DNA from 3 places in the Isachenkonia alkalipeptolytica genome. Region 1 is predicted to be linked to each of the others. Evidence: riboswitches for the same ligand, from Rfam matches in the RefSeq annotation. Region 1 holds a riboswitch; each other region holds the start of a gene.

Evidence for each region. A riboswitch is a leader RNA that binds a small molecule or an ion and turns the genes downstream of it on or off. The one in region 1 is predicted to bind cyclic di-GMP.
Region 2: another riboswitch for cyclic di-GMP. It lies ahead of ISALK_RS07620 (transglutaminase-like domain-containing protein); the one in region 1 lies ahead of ISALK_RS13240 (PAS domain-containing protein).
Region 3: another riboswitch for cyclic di-GMP. It lies ahead of ISALK_RS03390 (GspE/PulE family protein); the one in region 1 lies ahead of ISALK_RS13240 (PAS domain-containing protein).

What each region holds. Positions count from the first base shown of each region.
Region 1 is NZ_SUMG01000025.1:3,266-14,176, forward strand. Features, by position in the region: gene ISALK_RS15560 (PilZ domain-containing protein) at 1-405, opposite strand, end outside; partial or broken gene ISALK_RS13235 (bifunctional diguanylate cyclase/phosphodiesterase) at 424-2,874, opposite strand; gene ISALK_RS13240 (PAS domain-containing protein) at 2,896-3,624, opposite strand; cyclic di-GMP riboswitch class I at 3,697-3,781, opposite strand; gene ISALK_RS13245 (alanine/glycine:cation symporter family protein) at 4,115-5,464, shown strand; gene ISALK_RS13250 (sensor domain-containing diguanylate cyclase) at 5,582-6,901, opposite strand; gene ISALK_RS13255 (alpha/beta fold hydrolase) at 7,063-8,046, shown strand; gene speB (agmatinase) at 8,084-9,049, opposite strand; gene ISALK_RS13265 (metallophosphoesterase) at 9,170-10,009, opposite strand; gene ISALK_RS13270 (VOC family protein) at 10,143-10,502, opposite strand; gene ISALK_RS13275 (amidohydrolase family protein) at 10,502-10,911, opposite strand, start outside.
Region 2 is NZ_SUMG01000007.1:114,471-125,381, reverse strand. Features, by position in the region: gene ISALK_RS07655 (NAD(P)/FAD-dependent oxidoreductase) at 1-688, shown strand, start outside; gene pdo (protein disulfide oxidoreductase) at 1,009-1,653, shown strand; gene ISALK_RS07645 (L-fuculose-phosphate aldolase) at 1,841-2,500, shown strand; gene ISALK_RS07640 (S-methyl-5-thioribose-1-phosphate isomerase) at 2,497-3,549, shown strand; gene mtnK (S-methyl-5-thioribose kinase) at 3,852-5,138, shown strand; gene ISALK_RS07630 (YbgA family protein) at 5,125-6,072, shown strand; gene ISALK_RS07625 (GGDEF domain-containing protein) at 6,041-7,222, opposite strand; cyclic di-GMP riboswitch class I at 7,678-7,751, shown strand; cyclic di-GMP riboswitch class I at 7,791-7,864, shown strand; gene ISALK_RS07620 (transglutaminase-like domain-containing protein) at 7,878-9,158, shown strand; gene ISALK_RS07615 (hypothetical protein) at 9,268-9,894, opposite strand; gene ISALK_RS07610 (uracil-xanthine permease family protein) at 9,979-10,911, shown strand, end outside.
Region 3 is NZ_SUMG01000002.1:342,502-353,412, reverse strand. Features, by position in the region: gene ISALK_RS03395 (ATP-binding protein) at 458-883, shown strand; cyclic di-GMP riboswitch class II at 1,267-1,351, shown strand; gene ISALK_RS03390 (GspE/PulE family protein) at 1,410-3,089, shown strand; gene ISALK_RS03385 (type IV pilus twitching motility protein PilT) at 3,119-4,177, shown strand; gene ISALK_RS03380 (type II secretion system F family protein) at 4,261-5,469, shown strand; gene ISALK_RS15305 (prepilin-type N-terminal cleavage/methylation domain-containing protein) at 5,609-5,971, shown strand; gene ISALK_RS03370 (type II secretion system protein) at 6,379-6,714, shown strand; gene ISALK_RS03365 (pilus assembly PilX N-terminal domain-containing protein) at 6,987-8,279, shown strand; gene ISALK_RS03360 (prepilin-type N-terminal cleavage/methylation domain-containing protein) at 8,296-8,658, shown strand; gene ISALK_RS03355 (prepilin-type N-terminal cleavage/methylation domain-containing protein) at 8,674-9,573, shown strand; gene ISALK_RS03350 (prepilin peptidase) at 9,619-10,389, shown strand; gene pilM (pilus assembly protein PilM) at 10,432-10,911, shown strand, end outside.

The DNA.
Region 1 (10,911 bases):
TAGTCCCGTCAACTCCATCCGTACATTTTCATCAAAGGTAAATTTTAAACCATATTTTACTAAGTCATGTTCCAATTCTTCTTTCCATACCGGTGTTCCATAAACTCTAACGGGGGATCCTAAAAGCTCCGAATTGAACTGTAAAATCAGATCTTTCTTAAGAGGGAGGTTGATACTCGCGACAAAACATAACCCTCCGGGGCCCATATTTTTAATTAGGGATTTGGTATTCCCCACCGTAACTTTCCTTCCGTTGATTTCCAGTATGGTCATATTTGCCATAAGGTCTTGGTGAAACTCCACCCGAAAATATTTTCTTCGATCATTTTTCACCTGTACCCGGGCATTATTAGCTTTTAGCGGTCGAAGCCAACCTCTGGCAAGAATAGGTTCTACTTTTTCCACAGGAAGGGGTTTACTGTATAAATATCCCTGGCCGGATATGCAGTTCAGCCTTCGAAGGAAAATTAACTGCTCCCAATTTTCGATCCCTTCCGCCACAATTTTCATTTTCAGCTCCTTAGCCAAATTGACTATCGCTTCAAGAATTTTGTTGCTGGTATCTTTATCCGGAACTGTTTTAAGAAATTCCTGATCAATTTTAAGTATATCCACATTCATTTTATTCAGATACGTCAAAGACGAGTATCCGCTTCCAAAGTCATCAATGGCAATCTGAATTCCCATGGATTGTAAGGCTTCAATGTCTTTTTCCGTCTGCTGCCGCTGCTCAATCAATACGGATTCTGTTATTTCTATAATTAAAAAGTCCGGTTCTAGCTTATGCTTTTGTAACGTACTTACCACATCCCGAACAAAATTCCGTTGAAAAAACTCAATTCCTGAACAGTTAATGGAAACCTTTATGCTCGGATAACCCTTATTGAGCTACTTCCGATAATGGGCGCATACCTGTTCAAGAACCCATTTTCCCATAGGCACAATAAGTCCCGTGCTTTCCGCAATCGGAATAAATTCATTAGGAGGCACCAGTCCCCACTCGGGATGCTCCCAGCGAACAAGAGCCTCCAAGGCCAGGATTTTTCCGTTATGAAGATTGATAATCGGTTGAAAATGAGTTCTCAACTGCTCCTCTTTGATAGCCCGGGCTAAATCATTTCTCAGGGTAAACTTTTTAAAACTTATCATATCCAGCTTTGAAGAGTAGGCTCGATATCGATTTTTTCCTTCTTCTTTCGCCCGGCTTAGCGCCGTGTTTGCGCATTTAATCAATTCCCCGTCCCGCCGGCCGTCTTCGGGGTAGGTACTGAACCCTATGCTTACACTTACATTCAACTCATACTGGTCCGCGTAAATTTGTTTGCTGAAAAGTTCTAAAATTTCCTCCGCAACTCTCTGACCCTCTTTAACTCCCTGAACTTTCCTCACAATTAATGCAAACTGATCTCCGTAATACCTTGCCAAAAACCCCCGTTCTTTAGAAAAGTGTCGTTGCAGTAGCTCTCCGATTCTTTTAATCAACTGATCCCCCACATCGGTTCCCAGGGCATTATTGATCTGTTTGAACTCATCTACATCGATCATGAACAGGACAAATTCTTCTTCCTTCTTCCTTGCACGTAGGACTTCCTCTCCGATTTCCTGGGTAAAATAGGTTCGGTTCGGAATGCCGGTTACATCATCGAAGTTGGCAATACGATGGACTTTGTTTTGTAAATGCACCTTTGCAGTGGTATCCTGCCAGTTTAGAATAATCCCCTGGATTTTCGGATCATTCAAATGATTATTCATGGTAACCTCAAGGTATATTTCCCGCTGATCCTTTGTAATACTCTTAACGGTTCCCCTTAAAATTTTTTTCGGATTGTTCCGGCTCATCTGCACTAAGTTTTTCAGTTTTTCTTTTTCCGCCCCATCCACAAAACTCCAAATATATTTTCCGATAATTTCCTGATCCTCGAATCCCATCATTCTTACAACCCCGGAGTTAATATATTTTACAATACCGTTATCATCGATTATTTCTAGGATTTCCTCTGAATTATCCAATAACATTTGATAACGGTTCTGCAAATTTTCAAACTCCTGTTGAGTTTTTTTCGCCTTTATCTCAATCTCTCTTTGACCGGTTATATCCTCAATATTTCCCCGGATCATGACCGGTGTTTCATCCTGATACAGGATTTCCACAAGATGCTTGATATGCCTTACCTCCCCCGTCGATGGAAGAATGCGAAACTCCACATTAAAGGGCTGCTCCTTTGGAGGGTGATCAATGGCTTGTTGAACAAGCGGTCGGTCTTCGGGATGAATCATTTTTAGAAATTCTTCAAACTCCGGTTCCCCCGCCTCGGGATCCAATCCGTAAATTTCAAAGGTAACCTCGGACCAGGATAATTGATAAGTTATTAAATCCATAGACCATACGCCCATCCGAAAAGCCCGTTGCACTTCTTGAAGGTCCCGATAGGTCTTTTGAATATCTTTTTCCAGCAGATGGGTATCTGTAAGATCTTCAATGGTTCCTACCAATGCAGTCAGTTTTCCCTCTTGAAATTCTCCGATTCCTTTGCTACGCACCAAATGGTATTCATCTTGTTTTGTCCCAATAATTCGGTACTGAATTTCATACTTTTCACCGTCTTTTAAGTTCTCGATAATTTCTTGAATCTTTCTTCGATCCTCGGGATGGATTCTTTTCATTACCTCTTCTCTTTTATGTTCACTGGCATGGGGATCCAGGTTATATATTTCCGGTAGATCCTTTCCGAATTCCACGGTGTCCCGGGTCAAATCCACTCGGTAACAGTTCTTCTCATTAAACTGTTCTTCCTTTGGAAGATTCTTCTGCAACGTGTCCAGGCTTCTTTCCATATAACGGTGATCCGTAAGGTCCTGGACCGTACCAATCATTTTATCGGGACTTCGATCCTTTCAATAAAACATTTCCGCCCGGGCATGAATGTCCTTTTGTTCCCCTTTATTGGTTATGATGCGAAAAATAAGATCTAAGGGCGTTCCTTTATAAGCTTTTTCCATGGCTTGCTCAAAACTTATTCGGTCCTCTCGATGGAGAAACTCCAGAACGTTTCGAAGGCTTCCGTCGAATTCTTCCGGAGCTCTTTTAAAGATTTGATATGTATCCGAAGAAGCATAAAACTCTTCTTTTTCAAAATCATAGGTCCAGGTTCCGATTTTCGAGAATGGTTCCGGGTTATACGGCTTCCGCTTAAGTCTCTTAAGTTCCGCTTCCATCTTCTTCTTTTCGCTTTGATCGGTAAAAATCCAAAACTGTCCTTCCAGTTCATCATATTCTTCGAAGGGGATCACGGTAACTTCCATAAGCATTTCTTCACCGGCTACCCCTATGTAGCTTTCCCGGATAATACTTTTTCCTTTGGCTGATCCTTCCAATTCTTCTTGGATTCCCTTCCCCTGATCCTTCGGCAAAAACCAATATATCCTCTGAAGCTCCAGTTCATCTCTCCTATGTCCGGTCAGCTTCATAAAAGCATTGTTCATACTAAGGATTTTCCCAGCCTTATCACATACGGCCATCGGATAAGGTAAGCTTTGTATCCATGCAAAATGTTCTTTCTTCAATTCTTCAACGCGGCTGTTTTTTATCCATCCTTCCAGAATGCCAAGTCCTTTTATCGCCATAGATATCCCACCCTATATATAAATTTTCCAAAAAAAAATAAACAACCCTCCGGTTGCCTATACCACCCTTAATACAGCAACCCGACTGTCATATCCAATAGAACGTAGACTCGTAGCTTTGCGTCATCACTTTTCAGTGATTTTGCCAATAAACTTTATTTAATTGAATAGATTCTTAAATTAACCTTGAGTAATATGATAACATGTTTTACAAAATTCTGCAAAACTCAAATTTATTTTTCATTACTCAAATAACTGATTTTATCTTTATAAATATATTGAAAGTATTATAAAATCTAAAATTTCAAAATATCCATTGTTCTCAGTAAATACCACAAATTTGCCGATTATTCATCTTTCTTATCATAAATTTGCCGATTGGATTTTTATATATTGTTAATTAGTTAACGATATTATATGCTTTGATAGCAAGTATTTATACCTATTTTTATTTACATTCATCAATCTAATTCATAAGGAGGTTTTACTAATGGAAGGTTTTTTTGAAGTGATTCGTTATCTCAACAGTTTACTGTGGGGTCCGCCGATGCTGGTTCTTTTGCTTGGTACCGGTGTATGGTTCACCATCAAATTACGTTTTGTGCAGGTTCGAAAGATAAGGTTGGTTTTTAAGAAGACCTTTGGCGACGTGTTTAAAAAAAGTGTGAAAGCCGACGAAGACGGGATGTCCTCTTTTCAAGCTTTGGCCACGGCCATTGCCGCCCAGGTCGGCACCGGAAATCTTGCCGGAGTGGGAACCGCTATTGCCGCCGGTGGTCCGGGGGCCGTATTTTGGATGTGGCTCAGTGGATTTTTCGGAGCCGGAACAATTTTTGCGGAAGCGATTTTAGGACAAACCTACAACACCCGGGTTGATGGACAGAAAGTGGGGGGACCGGCCTATTATATAAAGCATGGTCTAGGAAGCCCTGCTTTAGCCGGTTTCTTTGCGATTTCCATTATTATCGCCCTGGGTTTTATCGGAAATATGGTGCAGTCCAACTCCGTTTCCGATTCTATGCATGCGGCTTTTGGTATTCCCCACATCGTTCTAGGAATTATTACGGCTATTGTTGTAGCTGCCATTATTATGGGAGGAATCTCCCGAATCGCCTCCTTTACCGTTACCATCGTACCGATTATGGCAGGAATCTATATTATGGGATGCCTTGCAATTATTATTATGAATTTAAGCGAAGTGATCCCTGCGTTTAGAATGATTATTCATAGTGCTTTTAACCCCATGGCCGCCACCGGGGGTGTTATTGGTGTTACTGTTAAAGAGGCGATGCGTTACGGGATCGCCAGAGGACTGTTTTCCAACGAAGCCGGAATGGGTTCCACCCCCCATTCCCATGCTGTTGCAAAGGTAAAGCATCCTTCCCAACAGGGCTTTGTAGCCATCATGGGCGTAATCATCGACACCTTGGTAGTTTGTACTTTTACCGCTTTAATTATTATTATTACCGGAACCTACGAAACCGGTCTTGTGGGTATACAGTTAACCCAGCAAAGTTTTGCCGTTGGTTTAGTCGGTTTTGGAGAGTATTTTATCGCTGTCTCTCTATTTTTCTTTGCCCTATCCACCATTATCGCTTGGTACTATTTCGGAGAAGGAAACATTAAATATCTTTTCGGCCAGAAGGGAATTCGGGCTTATCAGGTAATTGTCTTGCTTTGTATTGTTGGGGGTACTTTAATAGAAGTAGAGGATGTATGGGAACTGGCGGACCTATTCAACGGTTTAATGGTTATTCCAAACTTAATCGGTCTTCTTGGACTCAGTGCTGTGGTTATTAAGAGTCTTGAAAACTATGAGTCCGGTGATTTAGATAAGTAACATGTTCTAAATAAATATAGTACAAAACCTCGATCCAAAGAATTATCTCTTGGATTGAGGTTTTTTTCTTTTAGGTATTATCAGTATGCCGATTACCCTATACTGCCATTAATTATTTCATCGAGGAGAAAATTTATACCCTCCTTTGCCGTCGTTTTTGATGACATACATTGCAGTGTCAGCTTCCTGAAGTAGTGTTTCACTATCTTTTCCTTGATCTGGATAAACAGCAATCCCCATGGATGCCCCCACAGTACATATTACTCCATTAATATTCATCTCTTGCTGAAGTTCTACTCGGATCTTTTTTACCACCCTTTCTATACTTTCTTGAGACCCTATGTCCCGAAGCAGTACGGTAAACTCATCTCCACCCATTCTAGCTACGGTATCGGACTTCCGAAGAGTTTTTTTTAAACGTTCAGCTACGGTTACCAACACTCCGTCTCCCGTTTCATGACCATAGCGATCATTAATTTCTTTAAAACCGTCTAAATCAATATAAATCAAAGCAAATTTTCCTAAATCCCTTTCATGTTCAAAAATCATTATTTTCAAACGATCAAAAAATAATCTTCGGTTGGGGATTTTGGTTAAATCATCATAATTCGCACTCATTTCCAGTTCCCTTTCTAATTGCTTTCGCTCTGTAATATCCGCCGCCGACCCCACAATATAGCGTACTTCACTCTCCTCTATAATTGGTGTCAACGTGGTTAACCAGACCCGATCGCCACCGGGTAAGCTTAGCTCCTCTTCGTAAGTAATGGGTTTTCGATTTTTTACACACCGTTGATAGTTGCCTGCAACCAAGTCCCCCATTTCCTCCCCGAGTAACGACCGAGGTGACTGGTTTTGAATCATTTCTAAAGATATCTTCGTTTTCTTTTGATGGGATGCGTTGTTTCGAATGTATCGAAATTCCGTCTCCGATAATACCTCCATTAAGAACATGGCATCCTGGGTTCCGTTAAATACTTTTTCATATTCTCTAGATAGTCTGGTGATTTCTCTTTCCGCATGTTTTAAATCTGTCACATCCACATGGGCACCTAGTAATCGAATAGGTTTCCCCTCTTCATCCCGAATAGCCATACCTCGACACCTTACCCATACCGTAGAACCGTTTTTGTGTCGGTATCTAACAATCTGATCAAAGGTGTGGGTAGGTTTTTTGTAATGTTTATCTAAGTTCTCCAAAACCCGGGGTAAGTCTTCTTGAAAAATGATAGCCTGCCATTCATTGGCCAGCGGTTTCTTTACCTTCGGATCATATCCCAGCACTTCCCAAAACTTCGGACTCATCCATTCATTTTCCGGATTCTCCAGATCCCAATACCATACCCCATCTAAGGAGCCCGATTGAATAAAATCAAAAATTCTCCGGTCATGGTTAAGCAAATGATATAATTCCTCTTTTAAGTAATGTTCTTTCATGAATACACTCCTTATGATTAATCTAAAAAAACATAACTAAGTACATAATCAATCCTGATTAAATTATATCATTTTAGTAACTGCTTTTCGACGTTGTTGCGGAGTAATTCTTATATTTTAGGGTAAAAGATAGTTTAATAAAAATACTTGGAGGAATATTCATGGCTCTAAAAAAGAAAATGCTGTTAACGGTTCTCACATTACTATTGATTTTACAGACTATCCCCTTTCTAATTCCCTTAAGTGAAGCATGGGAAGAGAATCCTTCCACCCCTTTTCAAAACAGTAGATGGTCGAAGGTGGAAGGAATTGATCTTCATTACCGGACCTGGCTTCCGGGAATTATAGAACATAATCCCATTGTTTACATTCATGGTCTAGGAGGCTCTACCTTTTCCTGGCGGTATAATGTTGAGCCCTTTATCAAAGAGGGTTTCCCTGTGATAGCCTTGGATCTTCCCACCTTTGGTTATAGCACTCGTGATACGGGACTAAGCCACTCTCAGGAAAATCGTAGTCAATGGGTGTTTGGACTACTGGATGTCCTAGAGACCGAATACGAGTTTTTTTCAGAGGGCTATCATCTGGTTGGCCATTCCATGGGTGGCGGGGTTATCACAGCCATGGCTTTGGATAATCCAGAAAAGATTCAAACCTTAACCTATGTAGCGGGAGCAGTTATTAACGAACCAGGAAAAGTTCAGGGTCTACTTTCTTATCCACCGTTTAAAAGAACCATTAGTGTTTTAGGAGAGCACATTTTTTTCACCGAAAGTCGTTTAGAAGGGGTGTTGTCCTCGGCCTATGGTGAAGAAATCAACCAAGAAATTTTAGAGGGATATCTTCAACCATTACGGCTCTCCGGCACCGGTAGAGCCTGGGGAGATTTAGTAACTTCCACGACTAGTTTTCAAGAAGAAGATATTTCCCATATTTCCATTCCTACATTTCTAATTTGGGGAGAAGAAGACAGTTGGGTTCCCTTAGAAGAAGGGATACGCTTAAAAAAACTTTTACAAAATTCGGAGTTAAGCGTTATCGAAGGGAGCGGACATACTCCCATGGAAACCGATAGGGAAGAATTTAATAAGCGTTTGCTTCAGTTTTTATCCTATAAAGAGAAAGATGACAGCGGGACGGAGTAGTTGTCATCTTCTTAGAAGTTATCAACGGATACTCTTCTTATTTCCTGTCATGAAGCCTATCTTTTGCTAGGACTTTATCGCCTCTTGTTTTTCTCCAATGATGTCCGAAACACTCGGTGATGATTTTTCTTCCGGCAAAGGAGGCGGTCTTTGCAGGATCGAGTTCCGGAGCAATTTCCACAACATCAAAACCCAAAATGGGAAGTTCGAATATTCCCATCAAAAGATCCAGCATTTGTCGACTGTTCAGTCCTCCAAATTGTGGGGTTCCTGTACCTGCAGCAAATCCAGGATCCAGGGCGTCAATATCGATGGTTACATAAATCTGTTTGTAATTTTTCATTTGCTCATGGACCTGCTCCAGCACTTTCTTTATTCCCATTTGATTCATACGGTATGCGGTAATGATCGAGGGGTTTTGATCTTTTAAGAAATCGTATTCCTGATCTTCAATGGAACGAATCCCGAGAAACATCAGGTTCTCCATTCCCGATATATGGTCTAATTCTAAGGCTCTTCGCTGAGTAGAACCATGAGATAAAGAGTCGCCATCCATTTTGTCGCAAAGATCCAGATGGGCATCGATATGAATAATCCCGAACTCTTCACCGACAGCTCTATCAATCCCTTGAAGTACAGGAATCGTTGTGGAGTGGTCACCGCCGATCATAGTGAAAAACTGATTCTTTTTAATCAAGGTTTCTACCAAATTTCGCACATCTTCGAAAACCCGATTTCGATCCCCTCCGTAAAAATCTCCCAGATCCCGTATTCGGAACCCTTCAAAGCTTTCTAAATGCTCCGTTGTTTTTGCAATTGTATAGGTAATTTCTCGTACCGACTGGGGACCCTTGGCGGCCCCACCACGAAAACTGACTCCGCCGTCGTAGGGGATACCAAACAGTGCGGCATCAACTTCTCCCATCAATCCTTCCGGGTCATTCAGTCCTGCCCAGAGTTTTTTTTGCTGAGCTATGGTCTCGGTTAACTCCCCAATTTTCATATGAGATGTGCCTCCTTTGATTTCATTTTGCTTATTACGACTTTATAATTCCATATATGATTCAGATTTTTAATTATAATCTTCTTATTATGAACCATATATTTTTGCTAGGATTGCAGTTCACTTTTTGTAATTCTTCTTTAATCTCACAACCACCAACTCCGGACGATTCCCTATACGTATAGGGATAATACTATTTCCTAACCCTCGGCTGACCACCATCGTGGAATCCCCTTTTGTATACAACGCATTAATATATATCGGGAATAAACCTTGTCCCGCTGCAATGATCCCTCCAACTAGTGGAATACGGAATTGTCCTCCATGGGTGTGACCGGAAAAAGTTAAGTCTACTTTCGCATCCGCATAAAGTTCAAACAGTTCTGGACGGTGAGATAAGAGAATTTGAAACACACTTTCGTCGATCAGTTTTTTAAGCCTGTTTTTTAGTTCCCCATACTTTTCTATTTCTTCATAATAAGAATTATGAAAAGCGGGATCCGATAGTCCTATTATTTCTATTGAGTCTTCCTCAATAACAATTTGAGACTTTTGATCATCTAAAACCGTTACCCCTTCCCCTTGGAGAGTTTTTTTGATCTCCTCATACTTTCCGGACCATAATTCATGATTTCCCGAAACATAATAAACATCTGTTATTCCTACCGCTTTTTTTACGAATTCCATAGCGGTATTCAAATCATATCTTCTCTGATCTATTAAATCTCCGGTAATCACAATGATATCCGGTTTGTTTTTTCGTATCTTATCCATCAGCCTTTTTTGATTTTTTCCAAAGGATTTGTTGTGCAGATCTGAAATGTGTATAATTTTATAATCATCAAAACTATCCGGAATCTTTGGATTTCGGTAGTTTATTTCATTCAGCATGATCCCGTTGTTTTGCCAATAAAAAAATATTCCAAGGCAAATTATTAATATGGGAAAGTTCCACAGCATCTTAACACCCCTTTGTTCTGTCCTCGTTTGCTATCTTTCCGTTCCCTCAATATCCTGCAATGTTTATGTAGCGCTGATATTATATAATCGATGACAGTTTCTCCGTCCCGCTGTCATATTTTAATTGCTGAAGCTATAGAAACTTTTGGATTTCCAGAGTGTAACCATTGGGGTCTTCCAGGAAAAAGTGATAAATCTTAAACTTGGGATTTTCCCTTGGGGGATGAGCAACTTCAACAGATTTGTTGATTAACCTTTCATAATAAGCGTCCACATCTTCCACCACTAAAGTGATAATCGGACTTTTTTCATTCATAGCGGTTTCGATGTGTTCACAAAAACCTAGCTTGCCACCGCCCTCCACATCATAGATGCGGCATAATCCCTGATCTTTATAAAGTGAAAAACCAAGCACTTCATGATAAAAACCATGGGTAGCATCTAAATCCTTTGTCCCTAAAAATACGATTAATCCTTGATCCTTTTCTTTCATTACAATTTCCCCTCCTCCATAAATTTTCGATGTATATGACTGAAAGCTTTAAAGTCTTCTTCTGCATCTTTTCCAATGCGCTGAACTTGCTTTTCAAGATTTTTCAGTTCATCTTTTTCCTTAATCTTGGTGAATTCCCCCTCCCGGTAGATGACTTCCCCTTCAACCATGGACAGGGCTACTTCCTCTCCTCCTGCGCTGTAGACCAGGTTTGGTACGATGTTTCTCATGGGATGAGTGAAAAGTGGCTGCATCGAGGTTTTTCCAAGGTCAATGGCAATTAAGTCTCCTCGCTTCCCGCTTTCCAGGGATCCTACAATATCATCCACCCCGACGGCTTTAGCCCCTTCAATGGTGGCCATTCTGAGAGCTTTCCATGCGGGCATTACTTCCGGGTTTTCGTATTTTA
Region 2 (10,911 bases), on a different contig from region 1:
CGAACTGCACAAGGTTCATTTGAACAACGGCGAAGTATATCAAAGCCGGACCCTGGTCCTTGCCACCGGTTCGAAACCGAGAAAGCTGGGAATCCCCGGAGAGCAGGAGTTTTCCGGAAAAGGGGTGGCCTACTGTGCCATCTGCGACGGTCCCTTCTTTGAAGGTCTGGACGTGGTCATCGCCGGAGGCGGAAATACCGCTGTAGAATCCGCCCTTGATCTTGCGAAGATCGCCACAAAGGTGGATTTGGTTCACCGAAGCCAATTCAGAGCCGATCAGGTGTTGGTGGATCAGTTAAAGAACTACGACAACATCCATATTCATTTAGATACCCAAATGGAAGAGATTCTGGGAGAAGCTATGGTCACAGGCATCAAAGTGCTGGATAAGAATACGGGAGAGCAACGAATCATGAATACCAACGGGATTTTCGTGGAAATCGGATATCTTCCCAACAGCGATGCCTTTCAAGACTACGTAGAAGTGAATGATCGTAAGGAAATCATCGTCGACGGATACGGCAGAACCAACGTAAAAGGAGTATTTGCCGCCGGGGATATTACAACGATTCCCTATAAGCAGATCATTACCTCTGCAGGAGATGGAGCAAAAGTCGCGTTAGCCGTAAACGATTATTTAAACACTCATGCAAAAATCGAAGCGCCCCAGCAGGTGGTGGCGAAGTAAGTCTGCCGCCGGGAGCGAAGTACCAGTGCCCTAACAAGGGTCCGTAGCAGGAACGGTAGCGGCAACCTTAGCAGAAAGACAGGCATCAGGAACGGTAGCGGCATCTGCAGCAGAAAGGCCCGCAGCAGGAACTGCACCCGGCATCCGCAGCAGGGAGGCGAACAGCGGGAACGCTACCAGGCACCCTTAACGAAGCGCCGCAACAAAGCCCCCAACCAAGGAACAGTCAACAATAAGAAAGAACAAAGTCAACAATAAGAAAGAACAAAGTCAACAATAAGAAAGAACAAATAATAAATATAAAAAAGGAGCGATTTACCATGGCACTATTAAATGATGAAATGCGCGAACAACTGTCAGGATTTTTCGAAGGTATGAAGGAGGACGTAACCATCGGACTCTTCACCCACAAAGAGTCCTGCGAAACCTGCGAGGAAACGGAAAGTTTCATGCAGGAAATGGAGACCTTATCGGAAAAAATTCATTTGGAAGCCTATGATCTGGATACCCATCAAGACAAGGCGAAGGAATACGACATAACCCTGACTCCCAGCATTGTACTGTTGGATGGGGAGAAAAAACATCGTGGGATAAAATTCAACGGAATTCCCGCAGGACATGAAGTAAACTCTTTTATTAAGGGTATTATGGAAGTATCGGGAGCCTTAGACAGTCTGCCGGAATCCTTGCAAGCGCGGCTGGACAAAATCACAAAACCGGTAAATATCAAGGTGTTTGTAACCCTAAGCTGCCCCCATTGCCCGGGAGCCGTGGAAAAAGCCCATAAACTGGCGCTAGAAAATCCCCATATTGATGCAGAAATGATTGAAGCCCAAACCTTTGGGGAGGTTTCCAATAAATTTAATGTCTCCAGTGTGCCGAAGGTGGTCATCAATGATGAGTTTGAATTCGTGGGAAATCAGCCCTTAGATACCTTCCTGGATGAGATTGAAAAAACCCAGTAAAAATTAAAATACTTCCCAATTCATGGGAATAAGAGATCGAAGACTTTAAGGTTTTCGGTCTTTTTTTTTGTTGAAACCCTCTTATGTGGGGTATATTATGAAGAGGGACGGAAGAAGAAAAGATGACAAAAACTCCGTCCCGCTGTCATCTCGTCCCGCTGTCATCTTGTGCAAAGGAGAGGATAAAATGATATATGAACAGGAAAGAAAACAGGTTGTCGAATATGGAAGAAAACTCATTACCTCAGGGCTGACAAAGGGTACCGGAGGCAATATCAGCATATATATTCCAAAGGAAGAAATGATGATTATCACCCCAAGCGGAATGGATTATTTTTCCTTGCAACCGGAGGATATTCTGGTGATGGATCTTCGGGGAAATGTGGTGGAAGGGGAGCATAAGCCTTCCAGTGAATACGGTATGCATCGAACCTTTTATCAAAGACGGACGGATATCCGGGCGGTGGTGCATGTACACTCGGTATACGCCACCACCCTGGCCACCTTAGGCTGGGAGATCCCCGCCATGCATTATCTGGTTGCCGTAGGGGGAGGCAGTAATATTCCCGTTGCCCCCTACGCCACCTTCGGCACCGAAGAGTTGGCGGAAAAGGCCTATGAAAGTATGAAGGAGCGCTTTGCGGTACTGCTTTCCAACCATGGACTGCTAACCGGAGGCAATACCCTGGACAGTGCCTTTTCCAAGGCGGAGGAAATTGAATTTTGCGCCGAAGTATATTACCGCACCAAAACCCTAGGGGAGCCCAGAATGCTCTCCGATGAAGAGATGGAAAAGATGGTTTGGCGTTTCGGCAGCTATGGTCAGGGAGGGGAGGAAAAGTTATGATTCGAAAAGACTGGGACTTAGCTTTTTTGTTGCAGTATGAAAATGTGGCCTGGTATGAAAAGGGACAGGTAAAAATTTTAGACCGGAGAGTCTATCCCCGAGTGGTTCGCTACGAGGTTTGCAAAACCCATCAGGAGGTGGCAAAGGCCATCGCCGATATGGTCACCCAAAGTGCGGGGCCCTTTACCGCCGCCGGTATGGGCATGGCCCTGGCGGCGAAGGAAGTGGAACACGAGCCCATGGAAAAACAGCTGGAACAACTGGAAAAGGCCGGGGAAACTCTGGCCAACGCCCGGCCTACCACGGCCAATCGAATGCGTCTGGTGGTAAGAGGCTGCATTGAGGCGGCGGAGGAGGGTTTTCGCTGGGGCGGGGCCCCGGATGAGATGATTTTCAATCATACCTTGGAGTCCTTAAACCGAAGGTACAGCAAAATGGAAGAAGTGGCGGAGCATTTAGTGGATCTCTTTCCCGAAGATGGGAAAATCATGACCCAATGCTTCGGAGAAACCATCGTGGGAATGATGCTTCGCATAGCCAAGAGGCGAGGGCTGAATCTGGAGTTTTACTGTCCGGAAACCAGGCCCTACCTGCAAGGGGCGAGACTTACCGCCAGTGTGATTCAGGATCAGGGATATCCCGTTACGGTAATCAGCGATAATATGGCGGGGGTTACCATGAAGGAAAAAAAGATCGATGTGTTTACTTCAGCGGCGGACTCTATTGTGCTCGACGGTCATGTGGTAAACAAGGTGGGAACCATGCAGATGGCCCTTGTGGCAAAGCATTTCGGGATCCCCTATTACGTCACGGGCATTCCCGATCAGGGGAAGACCTCCACTGAGGATCTGGTCATTGAGCAGCGAAATCCCAAAGAGGTTCTGGAATTTCAAAGGGTGAAAACCACCTTGGAGGGGGTTAAGGGCTATTACCCGGCTTTTGATATCACTCCTCCGGCCTATGTTTCCGCTGTAGTAACCGATCGGGGTATCTACACCCCCTATAATATCAGGGATTATTTTAAGCAGGGAGAAGCGGGATATTATTAAGGGATGCAACGGCATCCCTGCAGACGGACCAATAGTCTGTTATGTGGATCAATAGTCTCTTATGTGGATCAATAGTCTCTTATGTGGATCAATAGTCTCTTATGTGGATCAATAGTCTGTTATGTGAATCAATAGTCTCTTATGTGAATCAATAATCTTTTATGTGATCGATAGTCGGTACAACCTGGATAATTAGGTTCCGGAAGAAAATAAACCATTACAACAAGACAAAAAACAATGATAACAAGAAAATAAACCATTACAACAAGACAATAAACCATGGAAACAAGGGGGAGAGATATATGGCAGAGTCAAGGGAAAACAAGTATGATCAGCACTTTCGATTGGACCTGGAGGGGGCGGTAGCCTATACCCGGGAGGTGCTGGATTTTTTTTCGAAGGATGCTAAGTTAAAGGGAGAAGAAATCGGAGACGGCAATATCAACTATGTGTTTCGGGTCTGGGAAGAGGGAGGGGAGGAGAAGAGATCCATTATTTTAAAACAGGGGGACAGTCTCCTGAGAAGCTCCGGAAGACCTCTGGATATCCGGCGAACCGAGATTGAGGCCAAGGCCTTAATGGGTTATGATAAGCGGAGCATCGGCCTTTCTCCCAGGGTGTATCAGTTCGATCCTGTAATGTCCCTTATTGCCATGGAGGATCTTTATGACCACGAAAATCTTCGAAAGGGCCTTCTGGCGGCGAAGGTGTACCCTCAACTGTCGGAGGACATCACCACTTTTATTGCTCGTAACACGCTGTTGACATCGGATCTGGCCATGGACCCCAAGGAGAAAAAGAAAAGCCAACGGGAGTTTGTGAACCCGGACATGTGCGATATCACCGAGGATTTGGTATTCACAGAGCCCTTTACGGATTATAAGGGGCGAAATGTGGTGCTTCCCGAAAACATGGAATTTGTGGAACGGGAGCTCTATAAAGACCGGGATCTCCATTTGGAAGCGGGAAAGTTGAAAGAGATTTTTATGAATCGGGGAGAAGCGTTGATTCATGGGGATCTTCATACGGGGTCGATCTTTGTTACCGAGGAATCCACCCGAGTGCTGGATGCGGAGTTTGCTTTTTATGGTCCCATCGCCTACGATCTTGGAAATTTTCTGGGGAACCTGTTTTTTCCCATGGCCTATCATCGCTTGGTCAATTTGGAGGAGGAGAAGAACCTGACCCGGGAAATGGATTTTCTCGTGTGGTTGGAGCAAACCATTGTGGCGGTGGTGGATCGATTTGTGCACAAGTGGAAACGGCTCTACGAAAGCAGGGTTACGGACTCTTTGTATAAACAAGAGGCTTATCGGGATTGGTATTTGGACCGAATTCTCGGGGAAAGCATGGCTATGGCGGGACTGGAAATTATTCGAAGGATCGTGGGAGACGCCAAGGTGGAGGACATAGAAAACATCAAGGATCTTGAGAAAAGAGTGAAAGTGGAACGGGTATTGATTCTTACCGGGAAAGAATTTGTGAAAGAGGGAAAGAGCTTTAAAGACGGTCGGGATCTTATCGAAGGTTTTGAAAAAGCGATTTACGATACTGAAAAAATGGAGGAAAATGCTGATGACACAAATTAAGGTAGGAGTAAGCACCTGTTTGCTTGGCCAGGAGGTACGATACGACGGACAGCATAAGCTGGATCGATTTGTACGGGACGTGTTAGGGGAGTATTTTGATTATGTTCCCGTGTGCCCCGAGGTGGAGTGCGGACTGCCCACGCCCCGGGAGGCCATGCGACTGGTTGGGGATGTAGAAAACCCCCGATTGGTGACCAACAAAACTCATATGGACCATACCGAGCGTATGCTGGAATATACGAAGAATAAACTGGAAAAACTGGAAGAGGAAAATCTTCACGGTTTTATCTTTAAAAAGGATTCTCCCAGTTCCGGGTTATACCGGGTAAAAGTCTACAATGATAAGGGCGTTGGGGAAAAAAAGGGGTCCGGTCTTTTTGCCGGAGCTTTTGTGAAGCATTTCCCCAACATTCCCGTGGAGGAAGAAGGGAGACTGAACGACCCCCATCTTCGGGAGAACTTTATTGTTCGGGTTTTCGCCCATCATCGTTGGAAGGAATTTTTAGCCGGGGAGCCCTCTCTAGGAGATTTAGTGGAGTTTCATACCCGGGAAAAACTGTTGTTGATGGCCCACAGTGTGGAGCATTACCGAAGTCTGGGAAAACTTACGGCCCAGGCGGGAGATCTTCCCAGGGAAGAGCTGTTTTCAAAATTCGAGGAGCTATTCCTGGAAGCTCTGACCTTTCATGCTACGGTGAAGAAAAACACCAATGTACTGCATCATATTCTGGGATACTTTAAAGAGGATATCAGTGCCTGGGAAAAGCAAGAGGTATTAGGTTTGGTGGACCGGTATCATGAGAAACAGGTACCCCTGATTGTGCCCATGACGCTATTGAATCATTTTATCAACAAATACGATAAGACCTATTTGAAAAAACAGCGGTACTTAAACCCCCATCCTAAGGAGCTGATGTTACGGAACAAGGTGTAGTGTCGGAAGTTTCGGCGGCAGTTTCATCGGAAGTATCGGTTGAAGTTTCGGTGGAAGTCCCGGCGGCAGTCCCGGTGGAAGTCCCTGTGGAAATCCGGTTTTTCCCCTGCTGTTTAGCCTCGTAGAGGTACCGGTCCGCCCGCTGAAACAGGGTGTCTTTATCCTCGCCGGGGACCGCCTCGGCAAGGCCCACACTGAGGGTTACGGATGTATGCTCCATATCGGGAAAACCGTGATCGGCCATGGAAGTCCGCAGGCTCTCCAACAGTTGGTAGACTTCCGCCGGCTCCTTGTCGGTGAAGATGATTCCGAACTCTTCCCCGCCGTAGCGGGCACCGAAATCATCGCTGCCCAGGTGTTCTTTAATGAGGGTTGCTGTCTGTTGGATCACCCGGTCCCCGGTGGAATGGCCGTAGGTGTCGTTTACGGATTTAAAATCGTCCAGGTCCAAAAGGGCCAGGTACAGAGGGAATTCCTGGTTTTCCAGCTGTTCCAACAGGGGATGCAGGTATTCATGGAAGGTCTTATGATTGTAAAGATCCGTGGGGAGATCAATCTTCGACATTTTCTCCATGACCACATTTTTCATGAATAAATCCTTTTCATTTTCCAGGGAGGCCTCCAGCTTTTGAATAATTTCCTTTCCCTTGGCGGTGATCTGAATGCTTAAATAATACACGGAGCAGATGAGAAAGAGAAAGTTGATGATCATAATTTGGGTAAAGTCCCCATAGGGAGGATACCATAGCAAAAATGCGATGAAGGCGCATAAACTGATGATCAGGGCAAAGGTAATTTTTTGCCGGTGAAAGGTGATGGCGGCCATGAATATGGGCATTAGAAAAAGGCTTAAAAGGACCATGGGAATGGTATCGTGAATCAGCATTAAGCTTATGGAGATCAGCAGGGTATGTAAAATCAAAATATAGTCCTTATATTTCGGAAGCTTTGCCACCAGAAATTCGGCGAAGAGCATCATGGAAAGGGTCACCGCTGCGGGAAGGGCTACTCGATAAACCAGGTAATAGGAACGCTGAAATTCCGTAAAGAAAATATTGACAACAGGAGAGAAAATCGCCATGGTAACCGCCACCCAAAGATAGTTGAGCATCCGTCGGGTCCATTTTTTTTCATAGATAGATAAATCCATTGCAAACCATCCTTTCGATTCAAACCGGAGCTGTTTAAGGGGAATCCTACCAAGCTCATAGGATTGCCGATGTTATAAGAATTATGAAAGTCGGTTTTTTTCAATATTCTTCCTTGTGTGCTGAAACATACTATACTTCGTGTGCTGAAACACATTATACTTCAATTCTGACAATGAATCAAAACAGATATTGGGAAATCCGATTTTTAAGGCGCCGGAACCCATGGATCGAAAATCATTAGGTTCCCTTTTCCAGGAAGAATACCCAGAGTTTTGGATACAACCGACTGGGCAATTAAACCTACAAATTTGGGTTATCAAGGGTTTGAAGAGTTGAAGGGATAAAGGAATTCATAAAACCCCCTTTCATTTTTCTGATAATATGATATAATCGATTTACATAATATAAAGAAGAATAATTATTTGCTGATTTAATATGTGAAAAGAGCAACTGTTCACGATAAAAGCAAACCAAGGGAAATCTTGGGACGCAAAGCTATAGGGCCTAAGGAGGCAGCCAGCTACCGAACGACCGGTTTTTTTGTTGGGATAAACCCCGAATACTTTTCGCTGATAAAGGCAAACCAATAGGAATATTGGGACGCAAAGCTATAGGGTCTGAGAAGGCAGCCAGCTACCAAAGGAGGAGTAGGTTTTGAAAAAATTACTGATTATAATGACCATAGGGGCACTGCTGACCACCACCTCTTTCCTGTTTGCAAACAGCGAAGAGGAATTAATAGAAGAAAATTCTCCGGAGGGAGTAATCCAGCGAGGGGCCAATGAAATCCGAAGCCTTCCTCATTTTGATAACAGAACCCTGTTGAAGGATGACCAGGGGAATTGGCATATTATCAACGATTCAAAGGCTGAAAAGGAAAGTCGGGAAGATGAAGCGGCTCAATTAGAGAATAAATCAGATGGTGAATCAGATAAAGAACAAGAGGAAAGGAAGGAAGACCCAGGTAGCGCTGAAGGTGAAGTTGCTGAAGGAACTGATACTTCCGCTGACGGCTCCGGCGAGGATTCTTCGGAGGACAGTGCCTCAAGTTCTTCCGAATCGAAAAATTTGAGTGGGTCTGAAACCAAGGAAGAAAACAAAAGTGAGAGCAATGACGAAGCGGCGGAGGAAATTGAAACCGTAGCCGTAACACCGCCCAGATCTCCCAACGTCCCCTCCTACAGTGTGGACCGGGTAGGGATCCATCATAATGATGAAGGGGCTGTAACCGTGGTTTATCCCGGGGCTTCTGAAAAGCGCCTGCGGGTACTGGTTGAAAAAGGCGGAGAACGGTCGGCCTACAATCTGCATGACGGAACAAAAAACGCCGATGCCGTCGCTACGTATCCCCTGGAACGGGGAGACGGAACCTATCTGGTGCGGATCATGGAAAATACGGAGGGCAACAGCTACCGGGAACTGCACCGTAAGGAAGTAACTCTGAAAAGTCAACAAAAGCACGCCGTATACCTCAACTCCATTCAGGAGATCAACTGGAGCACCTCGGATCCCGCAATTCAGGAAGCGGCCCGTTTAACCGCAGGCAAGTCTTCCGATCGGGAGAAAGTACGGGCGGTGTATGATTATATGGTGCAAAACGTAACCTACGACCATGATAAAGTGGATCAGTTAAACACTTTTTACTTGCCGGATATCAATGAGACCTTCCGGAACCAAAAAGGAATTTGCTACGACTATGCATCCTTATTTGCAGCCATGCTTCGAAGTCGGGGGATTCCCATCCGAATGGTCAAGGGATACTCTGATGCCGTGGGCAATGGAGAAGTATACCATGCCTGGAACGAAGTGTATTTGGCCGATGAAGGTCGCTGGGTAATCATCGACACCACCCACGACGCTTCCCATGTACAGCAGGGACAAGCCGTGGATATGATCAAAGGTTCCGATGGTTTTTCTGTAACCCATAGATTGTAAGCCTGCAATTGTATTGGTGCATCGGTTGTACTCCAATTGTTTTAGTACAATGGTATTAGTACAACGGCTTTACGCCAACGGTTATAGTCTAATTGTTTTAGTACAACGATTATAATCCAACGGTAATAATAATGAAGATAATCCAAGGCAACCGAGCCTGTTTACTCATAGAAAACTGAACACCTGTAGAAAACTGAACACCTGCAGAAAACTGAACACTTGTAGAAAACTGAACACCTGTAGAAAACTGAACACCTGTAGAAAACTGAACACCTGCAGAAAACTGAACACTTGTAGAAGACTGAACACCTGTAGAAAACTGAACACCTGCAGAAGACTGAACACCTGCAGAAAACTGAACACCTGATGAACACCCTAAAATCGACATAGTGTTTTGGGGCGAGGATCCATCCCTTAGCAAAGGGCTTTTGGATCCAAGCCTCCTTATTGCAATAAGACATAGCAGAGGCCTCCGGAAAACCCCCGGGGGCTTTTTGCATGGGAGCGTCTCCAGGAGGAAGGCAGCGCAGGCTTTGGTGTGGTGGTTTTCCGCGGGTGGTTTTGGCGGGAGCTTTTCTGCGAGAGCTTTTCCGCGGGTGTTTTTCTGCGGGAGCTTTTGGCGCAGGGCCTTTGCGCCGAATTTTCTCCGGCAGATCCTGACGGAAAAATTTTTGTTGTGCAGGGTCTTTTTCTGTGTTAGTATAAATAGAAGTAAAAAAGTGAATATCTTGTTCACCTTTTAAATCGGTCCCGAGAGGCCGGAAAAGGAGAAGAGCAACAGGACTTCTCCTTGTATACAACATACAAAGGAGGTTTTTTTATGTCAGAAAGTACGTTAGCAAAAAAGATGGAAGTATCAAAAGAGCAAAGCACCATACAACAGAATATGAAACGGGTGATTTTAGGACTGCAGCATTTAATTGCAATGTTCGGAGCAACGATTTTAGTTCCCATGATTACCGGATTTGACCCGTCAGTAGCACTTATCGCAGCTGGATCAGGAACTTTGTTATTTCATTTGGTAACAAAGGGAAAGGTACCGGTTTTTTTAGGGTCTTCTTTCGCCTTCATCCCCGTGATCCTTTATGTGGCAAGCACCTATGGAGATTTAGCCTATGCCCAGGGAGGGCTGATGGTGGCGGGAGGCATTTACGTGATCCTGTCCCTGCTGATTAAAAAAATCGGCATCGGAAGAATTCGAAAATACCTACCGGCCCAGGTGGTGGGACCGATGATCATTGTCATCGGCCTGAGCTTAATTCCCGTGGCCATCGATATGGCCTCCGCAGGCCTCAGCCTGGCGGCCCTGACCTTAGGAACCGCCTTGGTGGTAACGAAGTTCGGAAAAGGATTCTCCAAGCAATTATCGATTTTAATCGCCGTAGCTACAGGATACATTGTAGCCTTAGCCTGGGGCGCCGTGGATACCGCCGTAATCACGGAAGCAAGTCTTTTACAAATGCCCAACTTCAGAGCACCGAAGTTTGACATCGGCGCCATACTGATTATCGCACCGGTGGTACTGGCGGTATTTATGGAGCACATCGGAGACATCACCACCAACGGAGAAGTGGTGGGTAAGAACTTCATCAAAGATCCGGGACTGAACCGGACCTTACTGGGAGACGGCATCGCCACCTTGTTCGCAAGCATGATCGGCGGACCGGCGAACACCACCTATGGTGAGAACACCGGCGTATTGGCCATCACCAAAAACTACGACCCGGCGGTGCTTCGAATCGCCGCAGTCTTC
Region 3 (10,911 bases), on a different contig from region 1:
AAACCTCCCTATTCGTCTTTTTACGATAACACCGGATATTCTCGGCGAAGATCTAATACCTTCATTATAACGGATTCAGCCTGAAGATACTACAGAAAATTTCGACTCTTCCCGCCTTTTCTTTTTCCCGGGATATATGTTACAATGGGTATAATAAAAATTATAGGAAAACCTTTTGTAAAAAGGAGTGAATACTTTGCAACCACGGAAATATAAAAATTTGAGCCGAGTCATTGTTCTTGCCATTGCCTTGGCCATGATCCTATCTTCGGTAGGATATGCCTTTATGTTCTTCTAAACATAAAGGTTTTTTTATGCCCTTTTTTATGCCCTATGGTTGAAATTTCTCCGGTTATTTTGAAAATTTTTCTTAATATGTGGTACACCGCTGAAAAATCGGGTACAAACAAAGTAAATAAGTTGATCATAGGAATTGACCCATAAGGAGCGAAGGATCATGATGAAGTCCATGTTGAAAATCTGCATAAAAGACGTAGAAACCATTAAATATACCCGGGATATGATCTCGAAAATCTTAAAAGAGGGCATGGGGATGGATGATTACCTATACGAAATGGCCATCAGTGAAGCCTTAAACAATGCGGTGCTTCACGGCTATGAGAATAAGGGGAAACGAAGCATTTCCATTAATCTTTCCAAACTCAGTGACCGACGGGTTTCCGTACGGATCAAACACTACGGCAAGGGCTTTCCCGGCAACAAAAAACTTCAGCGGGCGGAGGAAAAAAGCAACAACATCCCTCCCGAAGAGCTGTTTTTAGAATCGGGACGGGGCCTAAAAATCATGATGGAAGGGGCGGACTACGTCTGTTACAACCGGGCGGGCAATGAAGTGATTTTGGTGAAGCGAAAGGAAACCTAATCGAAAAGTAAAAGCAAAACAAGGTAAACAAAAGGTAAAAATACCCTAAGATGTTACCGTGTCCGGGGTTTATTTTTTGTCTAAAATCAGGAAAGCAAAGACGTAATTTGTGAAAAAATAAATTACAAAATATATCCTCTAAGGGAGTTTAAAGGGAAATCTACGGGGTAACTATAACATAAATCAAAGATCATTACAAAATCATCGTTTCTTTAGAGAAAACAATGGGGGAAACGAAGACGTGGAGACAAAAATCTAAATAATTTTGAAAAATATGTTATTTTCTCAAAAAAAAGATTGTTAATTTTTTCAAAGGTAGTATAATAGAACTATATCTAAATCACATAAAGCAATCGATGGTTTTCCTTCGAAAGATAAGGGACAGATAGATTGGATGCTAAGAAGGATATCCTTACAACTGGGCACTTGGGGTATTCGGAGCAGCTAGTGCAACCGGCCAACCTTAGTGTTGGTTTTTTTATTATCACGAAAACGATACAGAAAATTCGGACAAAGAGGTGGACTTATGGCTGCAAAACGAAAACTGGGCACCCTGTTGGTCGACGTAGGGGCCATAACCAACGAAAACTTGGAACAGGCCTTAAAAATACAAAAGCAGAATAAAAAGAAACTGGGAGAAGTGCTGGTACAGGAAAAGTTTGTAACGGAAGAGGAAATCATCGAAGTCCTGGAGTTTCAACTGGGGATTCCAAAAAAGGAAATCGACCGGGGTACCATCGAATCCGAGGTACCGAATCTGATCACCGAAGCCTTAGCCCGGCGTCATACTATAATTCCCGTAAAGGCAACAGAAAAAACCGTAACCCTGGCCATGAACGATCCTCTAAACGTTTACGCCATGGATGATGTAAAACTGGCAACCGGTCGGGAAGTGGAGCCGGTCATCGCAACAACCAAAGAAATTGAAGACGCCATTGATTATTTCTTTGAAAAACAGGACGCTCAAAAGGCCATTGAGGACTTTACCAGCGAGTACGACGTAAAAGAGCTGGAAGGTCTGGATGAAGCCACCCTAAATGATATCAACAATGCCCCGGTTGTACGGCTGATCAACTCTATCATGAGCCAGGCAGTAAAACAACAGGCCAGTGATATACATATCGAACCCTTCGAGAAGAAACTATTGGTTCGCTTTCGAATCGACGGCGATTTACACGAAGTCATGCGCCCGGCCAAGGCCGCCCACTCGGCGATTGTTACCCGAATCAAGATCATGGGAAAAATGGACATCTCCGAGCGGCGTAAACCCCAGGACGGCCGGGTGGAAAAAAACATCGACGGCAGGGAAATTGACATGCGAATATCCGTCCTTCCCACGGTTTTCGGGGAAAAGGTGGTAATTCGAATTCTGGATCGAAGCAGTTTTATGTTAACCAAGGAGGAACTGGGCTTTACCGAGCGAAACCTAGAGCTTTTTGATAGAATTACCCGAAACCCCAACGGAATTATTCTCGTCACCGGCCCTACGGGAAGTGGTAAATCCACCACCCTGTATACGGTCCTTGCCGAGATGAACCGGGAAGACCGAAACATCGTAACCGTAGAAGACCCGGTGGAATACTCCTTAGACGGCGTAAACCAGGTACAGGTAAACCCGAAGGCGGACCTTACCTTCGCCACAGGCCTACGATCCATCCTACGACAGGACCCGGACATCATCATGGTAGGTGAGATTCGGGACAGTGACACCGTAACCATCGCGATACGGGCGGCGATCACCGGTCACTTGGTGCTTAGTACCGTCCATACCAACGATACCGCCAGTACCATCAGCCGATTGGTCAACATGGGGGTGGACCCGTACTTAATCGCATCATCGGTAGTGGGCATCATGGCCCAGCGGTTGGTAAAAAAGGTTTGTAACAACTGCAAAGAGCCTTATGAGGTGGACGAGCGAAATGCCCGCCTGGGCGGCATACCCGAAGGCACCACCATCTATAAAGGAAAGGGCTGCACCAAATGCGGCGGCTCCGGCACCAAAGGAAGAACCGCCGTCCATGAAGTCATGGTGGTGGATCGAACCATTCGAAATATGATCAATGAAGGTAAGGATATCGACTCCATTAAGGATATCGCCATCCGGGACGGGATGAACACCCTGAGGGATGCCAGTAAGGAACTGGTCCTAAAAGGAATCATACCCATCGAAGAGATGCTTCGAATCACCTATAGTTTGGAAGGGTAAAAAAAGTTATCAAAAGGGGGAATGAACAGGTGCTGGATATTAACGAAATGCTAAAGACGGTTATGTTTAAAGGAGCATCGGACCTACATATTACCGTAGGACTCAGGCCGATGATACGGGTAAACGGAGAACTTTTGGAAAGTGAGTTTCCGGTTCTCGGACCCGAAGATACGAAAGAACTGGTCTATCAAATCCTAAAGGAGCGGCATAAAAACACCTTAGAGGAAAAGGGAGAAGTGGACCTTTCCTATACCTATCCGGGACTCAGCCGTTTTCGGATCAACGCCTACCGACAGCGGGGCAGTTACGCCATGGCTCTAAGAGCCATCCCCATGGAGATCCCCGATATTGAGGACTTATATCTGCCCGAGGTTTTACGAACCCTGGCCAATAAACGAAGGGGCATCATTCTGGTCACCGGCCCTACCGGTAGCGGGAAGAGTACCACCTTAGCGGCGATGATCAACCATATTAATAAAACCAGAAAAGAACATATCGTAACCCTAGAGGACCCCATCGAGTATCTTCACCGCCATAACCGAAGCATTATCAATCAGCGGGAAATCGGCGGGGATACGGAAAACTTCGCCAACAGTCTTCGGGCCTCCCTAAGACAGGATCCGGATGTAATTCTCGTCGGTGAGATGCGGGACTTAGAAACCATTGCAACGGCCCTCACCGCAGCGGAAACCGGCCACTTGGTTCTCGCCACCCTCCATACCATCGGGGCCGCAAAAACCATCGACCGAGTCATCGACGTATTCCCACCCCATCAGCAACAACAGGTGCGGGTTCAGCTCTCGGGAGTTATTGAAGGGATCATCTCCCAACAGCTCCTGCAAACCGCCGACGGACAGGCAAGAAGAGCGGCCTTAGAAATTATGGTGGCCACCCCGGCAATCCGTAACCTGATCCGGGAAGGAAAGTCCCACCAGATTCAAACCAGTATCCAAACCGGAGCAAAACTGGGCATGGAGACCATGGACAAATCCTTAATCAACCTGTATAACCGGGGACTGATTACCAAGGAAAATTTGTATAAATATTGTGTGGATCCCGACACCATTAAGCGTTATGTTCCCGTATAAGCGGGTATAAATAAATATGTAAACTAATGACAGAATAATGAAGAAAAAACCTATAATGAGTCCTAATTAAAGGAGGTGGTTTTTTGGCGGTATACAAATACACAGCCGTAACCCCCAGTGGTCAGGAAGTGGAGGAAACCATCACGGGTAACAGCTTATCGGAAGTGCAGGATCGAATTAAAGAAAAAGGCTACTTTGTGATAGACGTTACGGAGACGGTGGAGAAAAAATCTGCAGGGGAAAGCTTAAGCTTTGGGAAAGGCGTAAAAACCAAGGACTTATCAATACTTTGTAAGCAAATGGGAACATTACTAAAGGCCGGTGTACCTTTATCCAGTGCCTTAGATATACTCTATCGACAGACGGAAAACAAAAGCTTAAAAGAAGCTTTAGGAGATGTATACGCTGAGGTGCAAAAGGGTTCACAGATTTCCGGAGTGATGAAAGAGCATCCGAAGGTTTTTCCGGAATTGATGGTAAATATGACAGAATCCGGGGAGATGACCGGAAACCTTGATAATGTAATGGAGCGTTTGGCGGTTCATTATGAGAAGGAAGCGAAAATTGAATCGAGAATCACGGGAGCAATGATTTATCCGATCGTCTTGAGTGTAGTTGCAATCACTGTTGTAGTATTCTTATTAGTTGTGGTTATGCCGACCTTCATAGGGATGTTTGAAGGGGCAGGAATGGATCTGCCGCTACCAACTCGAATTCTTATTGGTATTAGTAATGCCCTTAGAGATTTCTGGTATTTATTCATCTTAGGAGCAGTAGGGCTTGGCTTTTTATTTAACCGATTTGTCAATACGGAAACCGGAAGATACCGATTCGATGCACTGAAGTTTAAAATACCGATTGTCAAAAGCTCCATGGATAAAATCGTTACTGCCAGGTTTACAAGAACTTTAGGTTCATTACTATCCAGTGGTATTCCTTTGATGGACAGTTTAGAGATGACCGGAAAAGTTGTAGGGAATGCCGTGATTGAAGAGAAAATAGAAACGGTTACCAGTGAAGTGGAAAAAGGTGAAACCTTAGGCAAAAGTCTAAAACGAAATCCCACCTTTGGTCCAATGATAGTATCGATGATCGAAATCGGAGAAGAATCCGGTAACTTGGATGGAATGCTAGATAAAAGCGCAGACTTTTATGAAAGAGAGTTAGAGGATGCAATTGATAGAATGATTAGATTATTAGAACCATTAATGATTGTAGTAATGGCTATTGTTATTGGGTTTATTGTAGTATCAATGGCACTACCAATGTTTGATATGTTCCAGACTATCTAATAAGGGACATGCAATAATACATTATAAGGAAAGACGGAATTCATTGAAAGGAGTGATGCTTAGGGGTGAAAGGAAATAGTTTGGTAGGAATTATAGTAAATGTAGGTAGAAAACAAAAAAGAAAAGGGAGGAAATTAAAATGATGCAATATTTAACAAAGAAGATTAATAACAGAAAAGGTTTTACGTTGATTGAGCTTATTGTGGTAATTGCTATTTTAGCGATTTTGGCTTTGATTGCGCTTCCGAGGTTAAGTCAGTTTATTAGTGATGCGGGCGAGTCTGCAGATGATGCTACTGCAGCAGTTATTTATCGTGCAGCATCTGCGTACATTGCGAGTAATCCAAACTTGGAAGCACTAGACGTTAGTGAAATACAAAAATATGTTGACGATAGTACTGTGAATGTTAGTGACGCAAAAATAACTCCTGAAAAGGATGGTGATAAAATAATTGGAATCGAAAAAGTAGAATACGAAAGTGGAGCTTATCCTGACAGTTAATTCTCTTTACTAGTATGTAACAGGTACAGTTCATTTGTGAGGTAGCAAAACAGTTTGAGATTTCACAAGGGCAAGGTACGGTTCCTTTGTGAGAAGCTAGTCGCTGAGTTTTTAACTCACAAGGGGACGGTTCCTTTGTGAGGAGTAACCAATGAGTTTCTATTAAGTTTAAATTTTTAGATTTTTATTAAGTAATTGATTCAAATCAACCTGAAAACCTGCCGTTGATTGGCGGGTTTTCAGGAATTAAATAATAAATATTCAAAGGATAACCTGATTTCAGCAATAAGTAAGGTTGCACATAATGATTTTAAATTCGGCGATAGAGTAAAAAAGCAACTATGTGTATTCGATGATCTGTTAATTATTATACGAGTTAGTATTTTGAACTGGGATGGAGGGTTCTTATGTATAACCTATTCTTAAGAAAAAAACGACAGAATAAGGGCTTTACTTTAATGGAACTTCTCGTGGTAATGGCAATTTTGGCGATTCTAGCGACGATCGCTATTCCAAGGTATGCAAATATGCGTCAAGATGCTATTGAATCAAAAGATCACTCTAATGCAACAATTATTTACCGCGCAATCGTTGCTCACTATGAATTAGAAGGAAACCTTAATAACTTTGTTATTACCAACTACATAAACCAAGATATCGAATATACTGGTGGGGAAGTCGACGCAATAACAGGAGAAATCACCCCAGTAACAATTAATGGAGAAACCTACCCCAGCCCATAATTACTTTGATATATTAAGTGATTGGAAGAACTGTTTATTTTATAGAGGTAAAAGAAGAAAGGTATAACTATTGGTAGTATTTGATAATATATGAGTTTTCAAGCCTTAAAAATTTAAATCAATTATGGTTTTTCTCTTTAAGTCTTGAAAAAAATCTCTAAGTTGGTTTTGTAGACTATGATTGATAAGCTAATAATTTCTTGAATAACTCTTCAGAAAGTGTATTAAATTAATAAGAAGAAGCGAATTATCTCTAATAAGGAGGAATTAAAATGTATTATATTAGAAATAATAAAGGAACAGCCTTAGTTTGGACCATAATATTACTTGCGGTTTTGATGATTTTAGGGGCTTCTTTACTAGCCACAAGTGATGCTGAAACGCGCCACGCATCAAGATCTGAGAGACAACAGCAAACCGTTTACCTTGCTAAGTCCGGCGTGGAACAAGGGTATGAAAAACTAACTGCAAATGCTGATAAAATTGACAGTGGAAATTCTGTGGAAGATCTTTACCAAAATGTATTGGCTGAAATATCTGGGAAAGACTACTCTGCCTTAGGGAATGGTTATTACAACTTTTCCTATGAGTTCGATTCCGCCGATGATAGTTTTATTCAGGTGAAGTCCAATGCATATGATGGGCGAAACAATAGCATTACCTCAGATCTAACGCTTTATATTGCTCCAATTGTTGAGTATGTGGAATCGGCATGGACGGAAGCTCCAAATTCCTGGAAGAGAGCAATGAACTTATGGGGTGGTGTGAATCCTGATGATCCTGATAATGATCCTGCGGATGAAATAAATCAAACAGGAGAAGCTATTCAGATTATTGGTTACCCAACTAAATCTCCTCAAAATGACGATGATGACTCGATTTTTAGAGCCACAGTTATTAATTTTGATGGAAGAGGGAAGGATAACATAACTTTTATGCAACAGAATAATACCAATAATATTATCTTTGATTCTGAAGTTTTAATTTTTTCCGGTGGCATCCGACTTAGACATAACCGGGATGGAGACCGCCACCGTGAAGTAGTCTTTGAATCATCGAATGAAGTGCTAGAAGGATATTTAGAGCCTTGGTCATACTTGCAAAATAATGATGGTAAGACTGCAGCAAATGAGCGTGTGGGATTCGAAAGCAAAGATCGTTATTTGGATTTTCTTGGCGAAGATGAAGATGATGTGAATATGGATGCATATGATAGTTATGGGTTTGGATCGCTGGAAGGAACTGAGCAACAGAAGTTTGGCCTCGTTGCCTTGGGTGGCGATGTAACCCGTGACGACACAAGTGATCCTTTAATTGAAGTTTCAGGAGTTGCATATGAAGATTTAGAAACCTATGGTCTTTATTTTTACAAGCGAGGAATAGACATAAATGATCCTTCCCTAAGGGTATTGAATACTGTTCCCTCAGAAGATACTGACGGGGATGGTGGTAATCATTATCTCATTCGAGTAAGGGATGATGATCCAATAAGAGAAGCTCTTGCTGAAAAGGTAGGGGTTTCAACCTACTCAATTAATAACATCATAAAAGCATATTATGAATAGAAGGAAGGGAGATCCAATGAATATACTAGGCAGTAAAAAAGGATTAACACTTATTGAAGTTATCATAGCATTGGCAATCCTAGGAATTATTGCGGTCTCTTTTTTAGCAATGTTCTCCCAAGGATTGTCTGGGATTTTTGCCATGGGTGATAAAACCGATGCCACAAGAGTAGCTCAAGAGTTCATGGATCAATACTATGAAGATTCACTGGACGAAAACATTACTAATGCTCAAGGTGAGATTGTTGATTATACCCGAAAAGGATATACTGTTAACAGCTCCATTTCCAGTGGACCACAAGGAATGAGAGAAGTTACAGTGACCGTATCATATAGAAGGGGGACACGAACTACATCATTGACGGCGTTAGTTCCTTAAAAGAGGGGTGATAAAATGTTTCTTAAAATAACAAATAATCAAAAAGGAGTAACCCTTGTTGAGATTATTGTAGCCTTAGCAATACTCACAATAGTCTTAGGGCTGGTGTTTTCTATTTTCGGTTTCGGAAACAGATCCTTTAGCAGAGGGAATGTACAGTATGCGGTACAAAGTGAGGCCAGGCTTGTTTCTGATTATGTTCAGCAAAATGTTAGGAATGCCACTTATTTGGAAGTTTTAAGCAAAGATGAAGCCATTGAAGATATGGATGAAGAGGATGATTCGATTTTTGAATATATCATTTTTGATCCGATAGAACGGAGGATGGTTCATTGGAAAATGAACGGGGATGACTTTTCGATTTACAGGTCTTTAGGACAATCTGTTGCAAGTCTATCTTTTTTAGCACAAAATGAAACTACGTTAAAAATCCAAGTAGTGGATGTCGATGGTGAAGGGCAGGAAGGAGGATTGAATATTTACTCAACTTCCTCGGAGTTTGCGTTATCCAATTTGTCATTGGATGAATCGGAGATTAAAGGTGGAGAGAGTTACGATGTAGCAATTAAGTTTTCTACTGATCCAAGTGAGCTCGGATTCCTATCAAGACTACAAGATCCAGATCAACAGGACCCTGGTACTGAAGCAACAAAAGTAACAGAAATTTCAGGGAAACAAACCCAGAACAAATACGAGTTTACCGTTACCTTTAGCAGAGATATTAAAAGTGTTGATCAGTATCCGGATGGGACCAGTTTAGCTGGATTTGAACCAGAAGATAATTTTTTTACAGCAGAAGGTGAGATATCAAACAACACCCCATATAAAGTTGTTGTCACTGATATTAATAATAACACAGTTACAGCAAACATATGGAGAACAGGAAATAATAATTGGCACTATGAGAACCTATAAAACTAAGAATAATTGCTGATCAGTATTCAGACAAGGAGGCCAACCATGGAAAACACACTGACAATAATCTTCATCTTCATCCTAGGAACCCTCATTGGCTCCTTCTTGAATGTAGTAATCTTTAGAATACCTAAGGGGGAATCCATCAGTTTTCCCCCTTCTCATTGCCAAAACTGTAAAACTAGGCTCACGGTTCTCGATTTGATCCCGATCATCAGCTACCTCTACCTTCGGGGGAAATGCCGAACCTGCGGCGAAAAAGTATCGGTGCAGTACCCGATCATTGAAGGGATAACCGGTCTGGTTTTCATTTTTACATATCTAAACTTTGGTGTTAGTTTTGCCTTTCTCGAGTACGCGATTATTCTTAGCCTACTCGTTGCTATATTTGTCATTGACTATAAGCATTACATTATTCCCGATGGAATGAATTTACTGATTTTCCTCGTCGCTTTAGGGTTCTTAATGGTAGGTTTTTTTATGGGAGATCACGGACTATCCGATTTACTGTATCGATTTTACGGCCTCATTCTCGGCGGCGGTTTTTTCCTTCTCATTGCCATTATTACCGGTGCCATGGGCGGCGGGGATATAAAAATTATGGCGGCCTTGGGCTTTTTATTCGGCTTTAGCCAAACCCTGGTGTTAATATTTTTCTCATTTATCATCGGAGGACTTATGTCCGGTTTACTATTGGTACTGAAACTTAAAAAGCGAAAGGATCATATTCCCTTTGGGCCCTTTATATGCCTTGCGGCCTTTATTACCATCTTTTGGGGAGAGGATCTGATTCGCTGGTATACCAATTTATTATAGATAATACTTATACTTCAAATCTAAATCAAAGGGGGAAAGCAGATGCTGTTTAAATCCAAGAATCAGATGATTGCCATCGATATCGGAACGAATAAGACCAAGGTGGTGGTGGGTAGCTGTGATGCGGCGAAAAACGGTGGTGGAAAGAATCATAAAATCACCGTGGATGAAATTTTTGCCTTTGACACGCCGCTCAGCGAAGCCCAGCAACCGACCACAAAAACAGAAGAGCCGGTATATACCGGAAGTCAGGTTACCGAAGAGTATAAACCCTTTTTTAATGAACTGCAGCTAAAAACCATTTTAGAGGACGAGCTGTCCAAACGAAAGGTTAAAACCGACAATGCCACCATTACCATTGACAATAAGCCCTTGATTACCCGGGAGATGGTCATGCCTAAGGCGACCGGCGATAAGCTTCGGAGTATGATCAAGCATGAAATCGAAGAGTATTTACCGATTAATGTGGATCAGTACCTGGTGGATTACCGAATCCTCGAGGAAGTAATGGAAGGGGACGTG